DNA from 2 places in the Cellulosimicrobium sp. I38E genome. Region 1 is predicted to be linked to the other one. Evidence: predicted binding sites of a transcription regulator. Region 1 holds the regulator's gene; the other holds the start of a gene.
The links. The regulator Rex, encoded in region 1, represses fermentation and respiration genes when NADH is low (regulators of the CRP and FNR family bind a similar motif). The targets are predictions, from matches to a motif close to CTTGTGAANNNNTTCACAAG.
Positions count from the first base shown of each region.

Region 2: a site for Rex is predicted at 1,912-1,931, ahead of adhE (bifunctional acetaldehyde-CoA/alcohol dehydrogenase). Genes of this name have one in related genera too.

Region 1 covers NZ_LUAZ01000034.1:11,524-19,013, forward strand. The annotation lists gene A0J59_RS12160 (MarR family winged helix-turn-helix transcriptional regulator) at 1-76, opposite strand, end outside; gene A0J59_RS12165 (YceI family protein) at 249-800, shown strand; gene A0J59_RS12170 (redox-sensing transcriptional repressor Rex) at 911-1,585, opposite strand; gene A0J59_RS12175 (glutaredoxin family protein) at 1,645-1,938, opposite strand; gene A0J59_RS12180 (HAD family phosphatase) at 2,000-2,881, shown strand; gene A0J59_RS21240 (30S ribosomal protein bS22) at 3,022-3,120, opposite strand; gene A0J59_RS12185 (acetoin utilization protein AcuC) at 3,342-4,571, opposite strand; gene A0J59_RS12190 (TrkH family potassium uptake protein) at 4,738-6,114, shown strand; gene A0J59_RS12195 (TrkA family potassium uptake protein) at 6,278-6,982, shown strand; gene A0J59_RS12200 (transcriptional regulator) at 7,018-7,490, opposite strand, start outside.
Region 2 covers NZ_LUAZ01000001.1:224,394-231,883, forward strand. The annotation lists gene A0J59_RS00910 (prolyl oligopeptidase family protein) at 1-1,811, opposite strand, end outside; gene adhE (bifunctional acetaldehyde-CoA/alcohol dehydrogenase) at 2,022-4,766, shown strand; gene A0J59_RS00920 (response regulator transcription factor) at 4,880-5,623, opposite strand; gene A0J59_RS00925 (sensor histidine kinase) at 5,620-6,843, opposite strand; gene A0J59_RS00930 (hypothetical protein) at 7,022-7,447, shown strand.

The DNA.
Region 1 (7,490 bases):
AGCGCGGCTCCGCGCTCGCGGTCGCGACGGTGCTGGCGGTCGTCGTCGGCTGGGCGTCGACGTCGTTGCTGGTCATAGGTCCTCGGGCGCTCGCGGACGGGGGTCGGTTCGGGGGCGGAACCTCGGGCAACATTCTTCCACCCCACCGGGAATAGACGGATCACCCCCTGCTGTTGATACGCTCGTACGAAGTTGAACCTTCAACCAAGTTCGGTCCTCCGGGACCCACGACCCCCTCAGGAGCACCCATGGCCACGCCGCTACCCGCCGGGCTCAACGCCGGTACCTACGCCCTCGACTCGTCCCACTCGCAGGCGGCCTTCACGGTTCGCCACGCCGGCATCTCCAAGGTGCGCGGCACGCTCGCCATCACGGCCGGCACCATCACCGTGGGCGACGACCTCGAGTCGACCTCCGTGACCGCCGAGCTCGACGCGGCGTCCGTGAGCACGGGCGACGCGAACCGCGACAACCACCTGCGCAGCGCGGACTTCTGGGACGCCGAGAACAAGCCGACGTGGAGCTTCGCGTCGACCAGCATCTCCGGCGACGGCGACGACTTCGTCGTGGCGGGCGACCTGACCATCAACGGCGTGACCAAGCCGGTCGAGCTCGAGACCGAGTTCGCGGGCACCGCGACCGACCCGTTCGGCAACGCGCGCGCCGGCTTCGAGGCGACGACGGAGATCTCCCGCAAGGAGTTCGGGCTGACCTGGAACGCGGCGCTCGAGACCGGCGGCGTGCTCGTCGGCGACAAGATCAAGATCGCGCTCGACGTCTCGGCCATCAAGCAGGGCTGACGACCGACTCCCGGACACCCTTCCCCGGGACCCTTCCCCGGGAACGCTGCACCCACCGGCAGGGGTGCCGCCCGAGGGGCCGCGTGCACCAGCACGCGGCCCTTCGTCGTTCAGCGGTCCTGCGCCTCGGCGAGCGCGCGAGCCTGGGAGTGGAACGCGAGGATCTGGAGCTCGCTGCCGACGTCCACGCCGCGCACGTCGACGTCCGCGGGCACCTGGAGGGCGCGCGGCGCGAAGTTGAGGATCTCGCGCACCCCGGCGGCGACGACGCGGTCCGCCACCGACTGCGCGTGCGCCGCGGGCGTCGCGAGGACCACGATCGACACCTTCTCGCGCGCCACGACCTCCTCGAGCGCGTCGACGTGCTCGACGACGAGACCCGCCGCCCGCGTCCCGACGACGTCCGGCGACGCGTCGAGGAGCGCCGCGACGTGGAAGCCGCGCTGCTCGTAGCCCGAGTAGTTCGCGAGCGCGTGCCCCAGGTTGCCGATCCCGACGATCGCGATGCGGTGCTCGTCCACGAGCCCCAGCGCCTCGGTGATGTACTGCGCGAGCGAGTCCACGTCGTACCCGACGCCGCGCGTGCCGAACGAGCCCAGGAACGACAGGTCCTTGCGGAGCTGCGCCGGGCCCACGCCGGAGAGCTCCGCGAGCTCGACCGACGACGTCGTCGCCACCCCCCGCGCCACGAGGTCCCGCAGCGCCCGCAGGTAGGACGGGAGCCGCGCCACCGTCGCGCTCGGGATCCCCGGCGCCGTCACCTCACCGACTACCTGCTCAGCCACCCGTCACCCCGTCGTCCCTGGGACCGTCCTCGTCGACGGTCACGCTCCACCGGGAGGAATCATCCCAGGTCCGCGCGCGCCGTCGAAATCCGACCCACCGCGCGCGCGAGCCGGCGGGCGTCCACCCGCCAGAAGCCCTGCTGGACGCCGCCGACCGTCACGACCGGGACGTACTCGCCGTACTGCTCGCGCAGCACCGGGTCCGCGCCCGGCGCGTCGACGTCCACCTCCGCCCACGCGACCCCCGCCTCGGCGCACACCGCCTCGACGACCGCCCGTGCGTCGTCGCACAGGTGGCACCCCGCGCGGCCGTAGAGGACGACGGGAGGGGCGGGGGCGTCGGAGGTGGTCACGACTCCCAGGGTACGAGGGACCCGCCCCCGGGACGGTCCGGAGACCGCCTAGAGTGGGGTCATGGCGACGTCTTCCGGTCCGGGCCCCGTCCCGCCCCCCGGGTCGACGGACCCCGAGGACGCACCGGCCGCCGAGCGCACGCCGCCCGCCCCCGCGCACCGCACCGCCGCGTTCTTCGACGTCGACAACACGATCATCCGCGGCGCGTCGTCGTTCCACCTCGCCCGCGCCCTCTACCAGCGCGAGTTCTTCTCGACGCTCGACATCGCGCGCTTCGCCGTCCACCAGGCGCGCTATCTCCTGTTCGGCGAGAACAAGCAGCAGATCGACCGCATCCGGTCGCGCGCGCTCGCGCTCATCGCCGGCCGCTCCGTCGCCGAGGTCACCGCGATCGGCGAGGAGGTCTACGACACCGTCCTCTCGCTGCGCATCTACCCCGGCACGCGCCGCCTGCTCGACGAGCACCTCGCCGCGGGGCACCAGGTGTGGCTGGTCTCCGCGACCCCGGTCGAGATCGGCGAGCTCATCGCCCGCCGCCTCGGCACGACCGGCGCGCTCGGCACCGTCGCGGAGCACGAGGACGGCTTCTACACCGGGCGACTCGTCGGCGACATGATGCACGGCCGCGCCAAGGCCGCCGGGGTGCGCGCCCTCGCCGAGCTCGAGGACATCGACCTCGACGCGTCCTACGCCTACGGCGACTCGCTCAACGACGTCACCATGATGGAGACGGTCGGCCACCCCTGCCCCATCAACCCCGACGCACGGCTGCGCCGCTACGCCCAGGACGTCGGCTGGCCCATCCGCGAGTTCCGCGGCCGTCGTCGGCGCGTCGCCCGCAGCAGCGTCCGCACCGCGAGCTGGGCCGGCGCCGCCTGGGCCGCCGCCCTCGTCCTGCGCTCCGTGCGCCGCGCCGTCGACCGCCGCATCGCCCGCCTCTGAGCCGACCAGCACGGCGGACCGCGGTTCTCCCCCGCGCGACCGCGGTTGTTCCTCGACGGGCGCCGGAGACGCGTCGAGCCCGGTCCCCACGGGAGGGGCCGGGCTCGACGGCGGGTCGGCGCGTCAGGACGCGCGCGACGTCACTTCTTGTTACGACGCTGGTGACGCGTCTTGCGAAGCAGCTTGCGGTGCTTCTTCTTGGCCATGCGCTTGCGGCGCTTCTTGATGACGGAGCCCATACGGTCCTCGCAATGCTCGAGCGGCGTGTCGGTCGGCGACCGGTCGACCGGCCGCGTGTGGTCCACGGTTGATCGGGGCGCCCCGGCGACCACGAGGGCGCCGCGAGCCGACCAACACGAGAGAAATCCGCCCCCTAGACTACCCGCTCGCGCTCGTGCCCCGGTACGCCGCCGCCCGCGGGGGCCCGCGGCGCTCCCGTGAGGCGCCGCCCGCCACGGCTTCAGTCGAAGTGCGGGTCAAGGCCCAGGAGCGGGAAGACGGCGCGGCGCGTGGCCGCGACGGCGCGGTCGACGTCGTCGTCCGGGTCGTAGCCGCTGCTCCAGCGCCGCACGTCGACGGGCGGGCCGAACGCGAGCGGGGCGTCGAACCCCGCGACCTCGGCCACGCGCGCGCGCCACTCCTCCGGCAGCGGCTCGCCCGCGGTCACGGGCCGGTGCACGACCTCCCCCACGACGGCCGACCACACGAGCGGCACGACGCGCGCGATCGCGTACCCGCCGCCGCCGAGCGCGAGCCACCGTCCGTCGGCGAGCTCGTGCGCGAGGTCGTGCACCCACCCCAGGGCGGTGCGCTGCGCGTCGACGGACACGTCGAGGTCGGAGAGCGGGTCCTCGCCGTGCGCGTCGCACCCGTGCTGGGTCACCAGGACCTCGGGCCGGAACGCCCGCAGCACGGGCGGCACGACGGCGTCGACCGCGCGGAGCCAGCGGGCGCCGTCGGTCCGGCGTGGCAGCGCGACGTTCACCGCGGTCCCCCCGGCGCCCGCGCCCCCGACGTCGGTCGGGTGGCCCGTCCCCGGGAAGAGCGTCGCGCCGCTCTGGTGGACGGACACCGTGAGCACGCGCGGGTCGTCCCAGAACGCCTCCTCCACGCCGTCGCCGTGGTGCGCGTCGAGGTCCACGTAGGCGACGCGCGCGACGCCGTCGTCGAGCAGGCGGCGGATCGCGACCGCCGCGTCGTTGTAGACGCAGAAGCCCGACGCCGCGCCGGCCTTCGCGTGGTGCATGCCCCCGGCGACGTTCACCGCGTGCCCGACGCGTCCCGCCGCGATCTCCCCCGCCGCCTCGTACGAGCCCGCGACGATCCGGGCGGCGGCCTCGTGCATCCCCGGGAAGACGGGGTCGTCCTCGGTGCCGAGCCCCCGCGCCGGGTCGGGCGTCCCGTGCACGGACGCCGCGCGCACGGCCGCGACGTACTCGGGGTCGTGCACGAGCCCCAGCACGTCGTCGCTCGCGGGCTCGGGTCGTAGGACCGCAGGCGCTGCGTCGCCGTCGAGCAGACCGAGCGCGCGCACCAGGCCCATCGTCAGGTCGAGCCGGGCCGGGGCCATGGGGTGGCCGTGGCCGAAGTCGTAGCCGAGGAGCTCCGGGCTCCACACGACGCAGGATCCGGGCGCCGCGGCGCCCGCACCGGTGGGGGCGGGCGACGACGTGGGGTCGGTCGTGGGCATGGCTCACGGTAACGCCCGACGGCGCGCACCCGCCCCGGTGGACCGGTCGCCGGACCCCGGTGCGGCACCCGGGCGCCGGAAGCGGCATGATGTCCCGGCGCCGGAGCGGCGACATGACGGGCCACCGGGCCCGTGGCAGAGTGGCGCGAGTGGTGAGGGAGGCTCCATGCCGACGAGCATGACCGGGCGCCTGTTCAAGGGGCGGGAGATCGTCGACCGCCTCGCCCGGCAGTCGCCCGCACGCCTCGCCGTCACGGTCTTCGCCGCCGTCATCGCCGTCTTCACCGCCCTCCTCATGGCGCCCTGGGCGACGGCGAGCGGACGGGCGGCGCCCTTCGTCGACGCGCTGTTCACCGCGACGTCCGCGGTGTGCGTGACGGGCCTCGTCGTCGTGCCGACCGGGACGTACTGGTCGACGTACGGGCAGGTCGTCATCCTGCTCGGCATCAAGATCGGCGGCCTGGGCGTGATGACGCTCGCGTCGATCCTCGGCATGGCCGTGTCGCGACGCATCGGCCTCACGCAGAAGCTCCTCACGGCGTCCGAGACCAAGACGACGCGGCTCGGCGAGGTCGGCTCGCTCGTGCGGGTCGTCATCATCACCTCGACGTCGCTCGAGCTGCTCATCGCGCTGCTCCTCCTGCCCCGCTTCATCGTCCTCGAGGAGACGTTCGGGGAGGCCGCCTGGCACGGGATCTTCTACGGCATCTCGGCGTTCAACAACGCGGGCTTCATCCCCACCGAGCAGGGGCTCGCGCCCTACGTGGGCGACTGGATGCTGTGCCTGCCGATCATCCTCGGCGTGTTCATCGGCTCCCTCGGCTTCCCCGTGATCCTCAACGTCATGCGCAACCGCAAGCGCGTCGGGAAGTGGAGCCTGCACACCAAGCTCACGCTCACCACGAGCGCCGCCCTCGTCGTCGTCGGCACGGTGCTCTTCGCGGCCGTCGAGTGGACGAACCAGCGCACCCTCGGCCCGCTCGCGTTCGGGGAGAAGCTCCTCGCCTCGCTCTTCGCGGGCGTCATGCCCCGCTCGGGCGGCTTCTCCACCGTCGACACCGGCGGCATGCACGAGGCGAGCTGGCTCATCACCGACGCCCTCATGTTCGTCGGCGGCGGCTCCGCGTCGACCGCGGGCGGCATCAAGGTCACGACGCTCGCCGTCATGCTCATCGCGATCGTGTCCGAGGCGCGCGGCGACCGGGACATGGAGGCCTTCGGTCGCCGCATCCCTCGCGACACCCTGCGGCTCGCCGTCGCCGTGTCCTTCGTCGGCGCGACCGCGGTCCTGCTGGCGAGCCTTCTCCTGCTGGAGATCACGGGCGAGACGCTCGACGTCATCCTCTTCGAGACGATCTCCGCGTTCGCGACGGTCGGCCTCAGCACCGGCATCACGCCCGACCTCCCCGACGCGGGCAAGTACGTGCTCGTCGCGCTCATGTTCGTCGGCCGCACGGGCACCATGACGTTCGCCGCGGCGCTCGCGCTGCGCGACCGCCGCCGCATCGTGCGCTACCCCGAGGAACGCCCCATCATCGGGTGAGCGACCCGCCCGCCGCGGCGTGCGCCGTCGGGCACCGCCACCGACCCTCCCCGACCACACGAAAGGCCCCACCGTGACCGACCCCTTCTCCCGCGGCGCCGACCCGAGCCCCGGGCCGGCGACCGGGAAGGACGCCCTGTCGGCAGACCCCGTCGCGCGGCGCATCGTCGAGCGCGGGCGTGCCGAGCGCTCCCGCCGCGACGAGGCGAAGGCTCCGCGCAAGGACGCAGGCGTCCTCGTCATCGGTCTCGGACGCTTCGGGACGGCCATCGCCGCGACGCTCGACCGCCTCGGCCAGGACGTGCTCGCCGTCGAGCGAGATCCCGACCTCGTCGCCCAGTGGAGCGGGCAGCTCCCCCTCGTCGAGGCCGACGCCTCCAACCCCGTCGCGCTCGAGCAGCTCGGCGCGCGCGACTTCCCCGTCGCCGTCGTCGGCGTCGGCACGTCGCTCGAGGCGAGCGTCCTCATCACGGGCAACCTCGTCGACCTGGGCACGCCGCAGATCTGGGCCAAGGCCATCTCCGCCGAGCACGGGCGCATCCTCCAGCGCATCGGCGCGCACCACGTCGTCTTCCCGGAGGCCGACGCCGGCGCGCGCGTCGCGCACCTGGTCTCCGGCAAGCTGCTGGACTACATCGAGGTCGAGGACGGGTTCACCATCGTCAAGATGCGACCGCCCCGCGAGGTCCAGGGCTTCACGCTCGCGCAGTCCAAGGTCCGCGAGCGCTACGGCGTCACCGTCATCGGGGTGAAGTCCCCCGGCGAGGACTTCCTCTACGCCAACCCCGAGACCCGCATCAGCGCGAACGACCTCCTCATCGTCTCGGGTCACGCCGACCTCCTGGAACGCTTCGCCGCCCGCCCCTGACGGGACCGACCGGACGGTCAGGACGGTCAGGTCGTTCAGGACGGCGGGCGGTGCAGGAGGAACAGCCCGCGGTGGAGCGGCCGGTCGAGGCGCTGGTCGTCCGTCGCCACGTACTCGTCGAGGACGGCGAGGATGCGTCGGTCGAGCTCGGCGACGTCGTCGTCCGACAGGTGGAGGCGGAACGCGGCGGACGTCGTGACGGCGTCGGGGCCGGCGGCGAGGGCGTCGTCGAGCGCCGCGGCGACGGGGCCGAACCGGACGTCGGGCGCGGTGCCGCGCAGGGGGTCGTCGAGCCACCAGGTCGCCCCGGTCGCGCGGTAGGGGCGCTCGAGCGCTCCCCCCGCACCGGTCCGCACCTCCGCGGGCTCGAGCAGGCCGGCCCGGACGAGCAGCCGGACGTGGTGGAGGGCCGTGCCGGGCGCGACACCGAGGTGGTCGGCGAGCTCCTTGTTGGTCATCTCGCGCGTGCCGCACTGCCGGACGATGCGCTGGCGCAACGGGTGGGCGA
Region 2 (7,490 bases), on a different contig from region 1:
CCGTTGGAGCGACCCTCCATGCCGAGGTGCTCGTGGGTCGTGATCCCGCGGGCCACGAGGTCGCGCGCGACGGCGGCGAAGTCCTCGTACGCGCGGTGCCGGTTCGCCTTGAGCGCGGCCTGGTGCCAGGCCGGGCCGTACTCGCCGCCGCCGCGGATGTTCGCGACGACGTAGACGCCGCCGCGCGAGAGCCAGGCCCGGCCGAGCGCGCCGGAGTAGGCGGGCGTGAGCGAGATCTCGAAGCCGCCGTACCCGTACAGCAGGGTCGGCGCGGTCCCCGTGCCGCCGTCGCCCGCCCCCGCGACGAGGTCCGCGCGGCCGACGACGAAGTACGGCACGCGCGTGCCGTCGTCGGACGTGGCGAAGTGTTGGGCGACGGTCATGCCGTCGGCGTCGAAGAACGCGGGGTTGGACTTGACGACCTCGGGCGCACCGGCGTCGCCGGGACGCTCCCCGAGCGACAGGAGCGAGAGCGTCGTCGGCGTGAGGTAGTCGGTCGTGACGAGCCACAGGTCGTCGGTGTCGACGGGGTCGACGGCCCCGACGGCGACCGTGCCGAGCTCCGGCAGGCCGGGGATCTCGGAGCGCACCCACGGCGCGTCGGCGGTGTCCTGCCCGACGGCGGTCCCGCCGCCCCCGGGCGCGGCGGCCTCCGGCGGCGTCAGCACGTGCAGGCGGTTCTTCACGTCGTCGAGCACGTTGACCACGAGGTGGTGGCGCGTCCACGTCGCGCCGGCGAGCGACGTCGTCGCCGTAGGCTCGAAGAGCACGGTGAAGCCGCGGTCGCCCGCCAGGAAGTCGTCGAACCGTGCCGCGAGGAGCGACCCGGCGCGGTACGTGGTCCCGCCGACTGTCCAGTCGTCGCGCAGCTCGACGAGCATCCACTCGCGCCGCACGCCGACCTCGGCGGAGTCGGGCACGTCGATCTTCGTCAGGCGCTGCTCAGGCGTGCCGGTGCGCTCGGCGAGGTAGAGCTCGTCGGAGTAGAACGCCCTGGAGCGGTGGACGAAGTCGCGCTCGAACCCGGGCGTGTGCGAGCGCCAGGCGGAGATGTACATGTCCTCGTCGGTGCCCTCGTAGACGGTCACCGCGGCGTCGAGCGGGGTGCCGCGCGTCCAGCGCTTGACCACGCGCGGGTACCCGGACGGCGTGAGCGTGCCCTCGCCGAAGTCGGTGAAGACGTAGACGGTGTCGGCGTCGATCCACCCGAGCGAGCCCTTGGCCTCGGCGCGGTGGAAGCCGCCGTCCTCCGGCGCGACGAACCGCTTCTCGACGAGGTCGAACTCGCGCGTGACGTCGGCGTCGGAGCCGCCGGGGGAGAGCTCGACGAGCGCGTGGCGCCACGGCTCGCCCGCGGCGAGCTGCTCGGGCGTCGGGCGCAGGACGCTCGCGCCGTGCCACACCCACGACTCGCCCTCGGCCGCGGCGAGCGCGTCGAGGTCGAGCACGGTCTCCCACTCGGGGTCGTCGGTGCGGTAGGAGTCCAGCGTCGTGCGGCGCCACAGGCCGCGCTCGTGCTGCGCGTCGCGCCAGAAGTTGTAGTACCGGTCCCCGATCTTGGAGACCTCGGGAATCTTGGCGTCGGAGTCGAGCACCTCACGGATCGCGCGCTCGGTCGTGGCGAACTCGTCGGCGACCTCGAGCGTGTCGGCGACCTCGGCGTTGCGGGCGCGGACCCAGGCCAGCGCCTCGTCGCCCTCGACGGACTCGAGCCAGAGGTACGGGTCGTGGGGCGCGCCGTCGTCGGGGAGAGCGGTCTCGGAGGGGTTCTGGGGCGCGGGCGCAGGGCTCGTCGTCTGCTCGGCGGTCATGGTCCCCCACCCTACGGCGGCGCGGGCGGTGGTGCGGAGGTCACCGGGGGACCGGGACCTTCGACCTCGAACGGCCCTCCAGTCTTGCTCCACCGACAGGCTTGTGAAAACATTCACAAGTAGAGAGACCGCTGAAGGAGCCGGGGCAATCCGGCCCCGGCAGCACCCGCGGCCCGACGCCCGGCCCCGGCCGGGCACCGGAGGGGACGCATGAGCGCGAAGAGCGCCGGCACGAAGGTCGAGAACCGCACCGAGGACACCCGCACGACCCAGGAGATCGACGTCCTCGTCGAGCGAGCGCGCAAGGCGCTCGACCAGTACATGAGCCTCACGCAGGAGGACGTCGACCGGATCGTCCTCAAGGCGTCCGTCGCGGGCCTGCACCAGCACGGCCACCTCGCGCAGATGGCCGTCGCCGAGACCGGGCGCGGCGTCTTCGAGGACAAGGCGACCAAGAACATCTTCGCGTGCGAGCACGTGCCCAACTCGATGGCGAACCTCAAGACGGTCGGCATCATCGGCCGTGACGAGCTCACGGGCGTCGTCGAGATCGCCGAGCCCGTCGGCGTCGTGTGCGCGGTGACGCCGGTGACCAACCCGACGTCGACCACGATCTTCAAGTCGCTCATCGCGCTCAAGACGCGCAACCCCGTCGTGTTCGCGTTCCACCCGAGCGCGCAGCGCTCGTCCGTCGAGGCGGCCCGCATCGTGCGCGACGCCGCGGTCGCGGCCGGCGCGCCCGACGACTGCATCCAGTGGGTCGAGCACCCGTCGATCGAGGCGACCAACACGCTCATGCACCACCCGGGCGTCGCGCTCATCCTCGCCACGGGCGGCAACGGCATGGTCCGCGCCGCCTACTCGGCCGGCAAGCCCGCGCTCGGCGTCGGGGCCGGCAACGTCCCCGCCTACGTCGAGAAGAGCGCCGATCTCGGCCGCGCGATCAACGACGTCGTCATGTCGAAGTCGTTCGACAACGGCATGGTCTGCGCGTCGGAGCAGGCGCTCATCCTCGACGACGTGATCTACGACGACGCGATGCGCGAGCTGGCCCGTCTGCACGCCTACCGCGCGACGCCCGCCGAGAAGGCGATGCTCGAGCGCCTGATCTTCGGGGTCGAGGCGAACGGCACGAACTGCGCCGGCGCCAAGCTCAACCCGAAGGTCGTCGGCAAGTCGCCCGTGTGGATCGCGCGCGAGGCCGGGTTCGAGGTCCCCGACGACACGTCGATCATCCTCGCGGAGATCGACGACGTCGGCCCGGACGAGCCGCTGAGCCGCGAGAAGCTCACGCCCGTCCTCGCCGTGCTGCGCGCGCGCGACACCGAGCACGGCGTCCGCCTCGCGGAGCGCATGGTCGAGCTCGACGGCCTGGGGCACTCGGCCGCCATCCACACGGCGGACCAGGAGCTCGTCGAGCGGTACGGCTCGCGGGTCAAGGCCGTGCGCGTGCTGTGGAACAGCCCGACGTCGCTCGGCGGCATCGGCGACATCTACAACGCGCTGCTCCCGTCGCTCACTCTCGGGTGCGGCAGCTACGGCGCGAACTCGGTGTCGAACAACGTGTCGGCGGTCAACCTCATCAACGTCAAGCGGATCGGGCGGCGCAACAACAACATGCAGTGGTTCAAGGTGCCCGCCAAGACGTACTTCGAGCCGAACTCGATCCAGTACCTCGCGCAGATGCGCGACGTGCACCGCGTCACGATCGTCACCGACAAGGTCATGAGCCGCATCGGCGTCGTCGACCGCGTGCTGGACGTCCTCGCCCGCCGCGAGGAGAAGGTCGCGATCCAGATCATCGACGCGGTCGAGCCGGAGCCGAGCGTCGGCACCGTGAACCGCGGCGCCGAGTCGATGCGGGACTTCGAGCCGGACACGATCATCGCGATCGGCGGCGGCTCGCCGATGGACGCGGCCAAGGTCATGTGGCTGCGCTACGAGCACCCGGAGATCGAGTTCTCCGACATGCGCGAGAAGTTCTTCGACGTCCGCAAGCGCGCGTACAAGTTCCCGGAGCTCGGGGGCAAGGCGAAGCTCGTGTGCATCCCGACGTCGTCGGGCACCGGCGCGGAGGTGACGCCGTTCGCGGTCATCACCGACCCGGAGACGGGCTTCAAGTACCCGCTCGCGGACTACGCGCTCACCCCGACCGTCGCCATCGTCGACCCCGTGCTCACGGACACCATGCCGGCGAAGCTCGCGGCCGACTCGGGCTTCGACGCCCTCACGCACGCGACCGAGGCGTTCGTCTCCGTCTACGCGAACGACTTCACCGACGGGCTGTGCCTGCAGGCGATCAAGATGGTCTTCGAGCACATCGAGGACTCGGTCACCCAGGGTGCGGCCGCCCCGAAGGCGCGCGAGAAGATGCACAACGCGGCGACCATCGCGGGCATGGCGTTCGGCTCGGCGATGCTCGGCATCGTGCACGCCATGGCGCACACCGTGGGCTCGACGTTCCACCTCGTGCACGGGCGCACCAACGCGGTGCTCCTGCCGCACGTGATCCGCTACAACGGCCAGGTGCCCACCAAGCTCACGAGCTGGCCCAAGTACGAGCGCTACGTGGCTCCCGAGCGGTTCCAGGAGATCGCGAAGCACCTCGGCCTCCCGGCCTCCACCCCGGAGGAGGGCGTCGAGTCGTACGCGAAGGCGGTCGAGGAGCTGCGCGCCAAGGTGGGCATCGAGTCGACGTTCGCCGCGCAGGGCGTCGACGAGACGGCGTTCCTGAGCCGCCTGGACGACCTCGCGCTCCGGTCGTTCGAGGACCAGTGCGCCCCCGCGAACCCGCGGATGCCGGTCCTGGAGGACATGCGCGACATCCTCGTCGCGGCCTACCGCGGCAGCAGCCGCGAGGTCGTGCGCGCGGAGCGGCTCGCGGCCCACGAGGCCGCGAGCGCCGAGGACGGGCAGGCGGCGACCCCGCCTGCCGAGACCGTGGCGGCCGGCTGACCCTTCCTGGCCCCACGAAACCCGGAGCCCGACGGCGCGAGTCCCCTTCCGCCGTCGGGCTCCGTGCGTCCTCCGGACGTCCCCCGTTGCGTCCCCTGTGCGTCCCCGAGACGTCAGGCGCGCGTCCCCGGGCGCACGAGCCCGGCCTCGTAGGCGAGGATCACGAGCTGGACGCGGTTGGTCAGCCCGACCTTGGTGAGCAGCGAGCGCACGTGGCTCTTCACGGTCGCCTCGGTGAGGTGCAGCTCCGCGCCGATCTCGCGGTTCGACAGCCCGCGCGCGACGGCGAGCAGCACCTCGCGCTCGCGGGGCGTCGCGGCGTCCAGCCCCGTCACGGGTGCGCCGGTCTCGGCGGCGTCCGGCCCGAGCGGCGCCGTCCGTGCGAGCTCGACGTACGTCGAGATGATGCGCCCGGTGACGGCCGGGTCGAGCAGCGAGTCACCCGCGCGGACGCGATGCACGGCGTCGACGAGCGTCTGCGGGTCCGCGTCCTTGAGGAGGAACCCGGCCGCCCCGGCGCGCAGCGCGCCGTACACGTACTCGTCGTCGTCGAACGTCGTGAGGACGAGGGTGCGCACGTCCGCGAGCTCGGGGTCCGCGACGAGGCGCGCGGTCGCCTCGATGCCGTCGAGCCGCGGCATGCGCACGTCCATGAGCACGACGTCGGGCCGCAGCGCGCGTGCCATCGTCACCGCGGTCTCGCCGTCCCCGGCCTCGCCGACGACGGTCACGTCCGGCTCGTTGTCGAGGATCATGCGCAGGCCGAGCCGGATCGTCGACTGGTCGTCCACGACGACGACGCGCACGGGAGGCAGCGTGCCGTCGTCCCCGGTCGTGGCGGGCGACGTCGTGCTCACGCCGCCTCCCGGGGGAGGCGCGCCTCGACGGTCCAGCCGCCGCGCCCGTCCGGCCCGGCGGCCAGGTCGCCCCCGGCGGCGAGCGCGCGCTCGCGCATGGAGGTCAGGCCGTGCCCCTGGCGCCCCTCGGTGCTCGGCAGGGGAGGGCCCGGGTCGTGGACGCGCAGGCGCAGGTCGGGGGAGTCGTCGGTCAGCGTCACCGTGACGCCGCGGGCGAGCGAGTGGAGCAGCACGTTGGTCAGGGCCTCCTGGGCGATGCGGACGACGGCGAGGCCGGTCTCGGCGCTCGTCGTCGGCCAGGGGCGGGGGAGCGTGAGGTCGACGGCGCGGCCCGCGTCGCGCAGGCGGCGCGCGGCCGCGCGGAGCTCGTCGGGCGCGCGGGTGCCGTCGGGCGTCGGGGCGAGGGCCGCCGTCCCGCCGTCGGCCTCCGTGCCGCGGCGCAGCACCTGCACGACCGAGCGCATCGCGGTCAGCGCCTGCTTGCCCTCGTCGCTGATCCAGCGCACGGCCTCGGCGGGCGCGTCGGGCTGGTTCGCCGCGACGCGGTCCGCGGCCTGCGCCCGCACGACGATCGCGGACATGTGGTGCGCGACGACGTCGTGCAGCTCGCGCGCGATCCGTGTGCGTTCGGCGAGCACCGCGCGCTCGGCCAGCTCCGCCTGGAGCGCCTGGAGCTCGGCGTTGCGCTCGCGCAGCCGCTCGGACGTCAGCGCGAGGCGACGGAAGAAGTAGCCGGCCGCGACCGCGCCCAGGACGAGCGCGAGGGCGAGCAGCACGTCCGACGGCGACCGGGCGAGCCCGATCCACAGCGGGGAGAACGGGGTCGGGGGGAACGTCAGGTGCGGTCGGGACCAGAGCTGCATCGCGAACGCCGAGAGGCCGCCGGCGAGGCCGGCGAGCGCCCACGGGACGGCGCCCGAGCGGGTCGCGGCGAACCCCGCGACCAAGAGCGGCAGGAGCTCGAACGGCGTCTGCATGGTCCACGGGAGGGCGAGGGGGTAGAGCATGGCCGTGGCCCAGAAGAGCGGGCCCGGCACGACGCGGCGCAGGGCGAGGGTCAGGACGATCCACAGCCCGGCCACGCGGTACGACTCGGGGTTGCGGGGGTACCAGTAGTCGCCGCTCTCCATCACCGTGATGACCGTGAACCACACGAGGCCCGCGGCGAGCGCGGTCACGAGGTCCTGCGCCCACACGGGCAGACGGGTGAGCTGGGGCACCCGTCCACGGTAGCGGGACGCCCCGTGCCGGAGGACCGTCCTCGGGCGGGCAGGCCGGGGCGCCCGCCTCCGCCCCAGGGCGGAGGTCACGCGGTGCTCCCTGCCCGCCCTCGGGCGGTGTGCGTCCCCGCCACCGGGCCGATGCGGCGGCGCGCGAGACCACGGGACGCTCGCCGCCATGCGGAGAATCTCCCAACCGGTCCGCGCACGGGTGGTCACCTACGGCGTCGTCTGCCTGCTCCTGGCGACCGCGGCCACGGGCACCGAGGCGTGGCCGCTCACCTCGTTCCGGCTGTTCAGCATGGTACGGACGAGCACGGCCACCGAGCTCGAGCTCGTCGCCGTGCATGCCGACGGGGCACGGTCCCCCGTGCGCTTCGGTGCGGGCAACCCCGTCCTCGCGACGACGGCCGACCTCCTCGACGACGTCGTCGACCAGGAGCCGGAGCGGCAGCGCGCCATGGTGCGCGCCTGGCTCGACGCCGCGCACCTGGCGCCCGACGACGTCGACGTCGTCCGTGTCGAGCGCGTCGAGCGGACGGTGGGCGCCGATCTGTCGCGGACCGAGGTGTCGCGCGAGGTCGTCGTGGAGGTACGGCCGTGAGCTCCCGCCAGGTCGACCCGCCCGTCGCGAGGTCGACCCCCCG